2 regions of the Streptomyces thermocarboxydovorans genome follow, and region 1 is predicted to be linked to the other one. Evidence: riboswitches for the same ligand, from Rfam matches in the RefSeq annotation. Region 1 holds a riboswitch; the other holds the start of a gene.
What was found. Region 1 has a riboswitch for cobalamin ahead of ABD198_RS07045 (cobalamin biosynthesis protein). Riboswitches for the same ligand answer to the same signal wherever they lie in the genome.
Positions count from the first base shown of each region.

Region 2: another riboswitch for cobalamin. It lies ahead of ABD198_RS04755 (energy-coupling factor ABC transporter permease); the one in region 1 lies ahead of ABD198_RS07045 (cobalamin biosynthesis protein).

Region 1 covers NZ_BAAAGU010000011.1:2,833-5,023, forward strand. Annotated here, with positions in the region: gene ABD198_RS07035 (inorganic phosphate transporter) at 1-471, shown strand, start outside; gene ABD198_RS07040 (hypothetical protein) at 517-741, shown strand; cobalamin riboswitch at 869-1,008, shown strand; gene ABD198_RS07045 (cobalamin biosynthesis protein) at 1,142-2,083, shown strand; gene ABD198_RS07050 (cobyric acid synthase) at 2,080-2,191, shown strand, end outside.
Region 2 covers NZ_BAAAGU010000007.1:68,589-70,779, forward strand. Annotated here, with positions in the region: partial or broken gene ABD198_RS04750 (beta-ketoacyl synthase N-terminal-like domain-containing protein) at 285-581, opposite strand; cobalamin riboswitch at 615-795, shown strand; gene ABD198_RS04755 (energy-coupling factor ABC transporter permease) at 826-1,533, shown strand; gene ABD198_RS04760 (energy-coupling factor ABC transporter substrate-binding protein) at 1,530-1,913, shown strand; gene cbiQ (cobalt ECF transporter T component CbiQ) at 1,918-2,191, shown strand, end outside.

The DNA.
Region 1 (2,191 bases):
TCCCACCTCGGCTTCTCCCTGTCCACCACGCACTCCGTCTCCGGCTCGGTCATGGGCGCGGGCCTCGGCCGCAAGGGCGGCGTGGTCCGCTGGTCGACCGCCACCCGGATGTTCGTCGCCTGGGGTCTGACGCTGCCCGCCGCCGCGCTCGTCGCCGCTCTCGCCGAGTGGGTCTGCGGCTTCGGCGACTGGGGCACCGTCCTGGTGGCCGTCTTCCTGGTCGCCTCCAGCGCCGCGATCTGGAAGATCTCCCGGCGCGAGGTGGTCGACCACACCAACGTCAACGCCCCCGAGACCCCGGCCGAGGAGCCGGCCGGCGTGGTGACCCAGGCCATCGCCGCCGTCACCCCGCCGCCCACCGGCGCCCTCGAGGAGGAGCTGACGGCCACCGTCTCTGCCCCCACCGCTCCTGCCCCCACCGCTCCGGCGCCCGCCGACCCGGCGAACCCGCCGGCGAAGACCACCGTCTGACCGCCCCGTCCCTCACCCGGGCTCACGAAGGAAAGCAGCAGAGCAATGAAGATCGACTGGGCGGCCCTCGGTTCCGTCTTCGGCGTCAGCCTCGTGGTCACGGTGGCACTGGTGGCGCTGTTCACACTCGGCATCACCGGCCTGTCCCGCCGCGAACGGGCCGCCGAGCAGGGCCGGTCCGCGGCCCTGGCGCTCACCGGTGCCTACGCCTGCTTCGCCGCCTGCGCGGCGGCGGTGGGCTACGGGATCTATCTGATCATGGCAGCCTGATCCCCGCGAGCGTTTCCGGAGGGTGGTGCGAGGCGATGCCTCGCACCACCCTTTCGCGCTCCCCCACCCGAACCCCTCTGTGGGCCTCAGCACACTTCAGCCTCGCAGGTCAACGGCAAGTTGACGGCCCTTCCGGGGGCGTGGTGGACTGCCGGAGCCAAGTGCGGCGGCAGGAGAGGAAGCCGGTGGAAGTCCGGCGCGGTCCCGCCACTGTCACCGGGGTGACCAACCCCGGGAGCCAGGAACTCTCACCGCCGGTCTCGTCGAACCAGGGCGCGGACACCCTGAGTGAGGACATATATCGCCATGCGCGGCTGCCTGTTGAGGTCGATCAGCGACGCACCGCCCCGTACCGGGGCACCCCGGAGCATTCCCACCGGATCCGTCACCGGCTGAACCCATGGGTGCCGATCGCGTGTTCGCGTACGGCTCCGCCGCCGGCTTCCTCGGCGACCTGCTGCTCGGCGATCCCCGCCGCGGGCATCCGGTCGCGGCTTTCGGGCGGGCCGCGGCTGCCGTGGAACGTGTGCTGTGGCGGGACCATCGCGGCTGGGGCGCCGCGCACACCGCCGTCTGCGTCGGCGGGACGGTCGCCCTGGGCGGCCTGGCCGCCCGCTGCGTACGCCGCTCCCCCGCCGCCTCTCTCGCCCTGACCGGCGTCGCCACCTGGGCCGTGGTGGGCGGCACCTCGCTCGCCCGGGAGGCCCGCGCCATCGCCCGTGCCCTTCAGGCCGGTGACGTGAAGGCGGCCCGGGCACGGCTGCCGCATCTGTGCGGGCGCGACCCGCAGGCGCTGGACGCCGACGGCATCGCCCGCGCGGTGGTGGAGTCCGTCGCCGAGAACACCTCCGACGCGGTGGTCGGCGCCCTGGTGTGGGGTGCCGTCGGCGGGGTGCCGGGGCTGCTCGGCTTCCGCGCCGTCAACACGCTGGACGCCATGGTCGGCCACAAGTCGCCGCGCTACCGCCGCTACGGCTGGGCGTCGGCCCGCCTTGACGACCTGGCGGGCTGGCCGGGGGCGCGGCTGACCGCCGCCCTGGCCGCGCTCGCCGGTCCGGACCCGAAGGGCGCGGTGCGGGCCTGGCGGGCGGACGCCGCCAAGCACCCGAGCCCCAACGCGGGCCCCGTGGAAGCCTCGTTCGCGGGCGCGCTGGGTGTGCGGCTCGGCGGCACGCTGTCCTACGGCGGGCGCATCGAGCACCGGCCGGTGCTCAACGGGCAGGGGCGCGCGGTGACCGTGCCCGACATCGAACGGGCGGTACGGCTCTCCCGAAGGGTCGGCTGGCTCGCGCTGGGCGCCGGCGCCGTGGCGCGCAGGCTCATGAAGGGACGGGGCGCATGAACGGTGGGGGGCTGCTGGTCGCCGGGACCACCTCGGACGCCGGCAAGAGCGTGGTGACCGCCGGCATCTGCCGCTGGCTGGTCCGTCAGGGCGTCAAGGTGGCGCCGT
Region 2 (2,191 bases), on a different contig from region 1:
GGTGGATCCCGGACCCCGAGTGCGCCTCCCTGGGCGTCCTCTGAGCACCCCCGGGCGACTTCTCCCCGGTGAGACCAGTTCGCCGCCCTCCTCGGACACCACGGACTCGATGCGGCCGAGTTCGATGCCGGCGGCCCGTTCGCTCCCCAGGGTGGCGCAGAACGTGCCCCCGGCGGCCATGGGGTTCAGATAGCGCGCCTTCAGCTCCTCGCTGCCGTACAGCTGCACCATGCTGGTGCCGAGCACCGAGATGAAGAGGGTGAAGGCCGCTCCGGCGTCGCCGTATCGACCGCGTCGGCCTCGGCCGGGGTGAGCCCGGCGGAGGCGAGGGCGTGGCGGATGACGCGTTCCTGGGAGGGGCCGTTGGGTGCGGTGAGGCCGTTGCTCTCGCCGTCCTGGTTGACGGCGCTGCCGCGCGGCACGGCCAGCACCCGGCGTCCCTCGCGGCGGGCGTCGGACAGCCGCTGCAGCACCAGCACGCCGACGCGCTCGGACCAGCCGGTGCCGTCGGCGTCGTCGGAGAACGCCTTGCAGCGGCCGTCGGCGGCCAGCCCGCCCTGCCGGGCGAACTCCACGCGCCCCGGTGGCGGCTTGTCACCGGGCCGTGACGCGAACTACTGTCACCACGCCTTGGTGACGGGAAACCGGTGTGATGCCGGTGCGGCCCTCGCCACTGTGATCGGGAAGTCCGGCTCCGGTCCTCACGGACAGCCACTGGGTCTTGGGACCCGGGAAGGCGGAGCACGGGCGGTGGTACCCGTCAGCCAGGAGACCGGCCAAGGCACGTCAACCATCCACGAGGTGCTGGAGAGGGTCTGCTGAGCCATGCACATAGCCGAGGGTTTTCTGCCACCGGCGCACGCGGTCGCCTGGGGCGTCGCAGCGGCGCCGTTCGTGATCCACGGAGCCCGGTCGCTCATCCGTGAAGTGAGGGAACACCCCGAGAGCACGCTGCTGCTGGGCGCGTCGGGAGCCTTCACCTTCGTTCTGTCGGCGCTGAAACTGCCCTCGGTGACCGGGAGTTGCTCCCATCCCACCGGTACCGGGCTGGGAGCGATCCTGTTCCGGCCGCCGGTGATGGCGGTGCTGGGCACCATCACCCTGCTGTTCCAGTCGCTGCTGCTCGCCCACGGCGGCCTGACCACGCTGGGCGCCAACGTGTTCTCCATGGCGGTCGTCGGACCCTGGGCCGGTTACGCCGTGTACGGGCTGCTGCGGCGCTACGACGTGCCGCTGATGGCCGCCGTGTTCTGCGGCGCGTTCCTCGCCGACCTGTCGACGTACTGCGTGACCAGTGTGCAGCTGGCGCTGGCCTTCCCGGACCCGGGCAGCGGATTCCTGGGCGCGCTCGGCAAGTTCGGCTCCATCTTCGCGGTGACGCAGATCCCGCTGGCGGTCAGCGAGGGGCTGCTGACCGTGCTGGTGATGCGGATGCTGGTGCAGTCCAGCAGGGGCGAACTGACCCGGCTGGGTGTGCTGGTGGCCGGGGCGGGGTCCGCCCGCACCGCGGAGCGGAAGGCGGTGGCCCGGTGAAGCGCGGCACCCGGATCAACCTTCTGCTGCTGCTCGCGGTGGCCGCGCTCGCCGTGCTGCCGCTGGTGCTCGGGCTCGGCGACCACAAGGAGGAGCCGTTCGCCGGGGCGGACGGGGAGGCGGAGACCGCGATCACCGAGCTGGACCCCGACTACGAGCCGTGGTTCTCCCCGCTGTACGAGCCTCCGTCCGCCGAGATCGAGTCGGCCCTGTTCGCCCTGCAGGCCGCGATCGGCGCCGGGGTCCTCGCCTACTACTTCGGTCTGCGGCGGGGCCGCCGCCAGGGCGAGGCCAGGGCGCTGGTCCGCACCGAACCGGAGCACGAGCCCGCGGGCGACGGGGGCGGCGGCGACGAGACCGCGTCCCGGCCGCGGAGCTGACCGGGTGCTGTCGATCGACGCGGCGGCGCACAGCAGTCGCTGGCGCCGCCGGCATCCCGTGGACAAGGCGGTGCTCGGTCTTGGCCTGACGGTGCTGGCGATCTCGCTGCCGCCGTGGCCGGGCGCGGCGCTGGTGATCGCGGCCGCGCTCGTCGGGCTGCTGGGGCCGGCGGGCGTGCCGGCGCGGCGGCTGTGGCGCGCCTGGCGGGTGCCGCTGGGCTTCTGTGTCACCGGGGCGCTCACCCTGCTGGTGCGGGTGGGCGGGCCCGGCGGTTTCC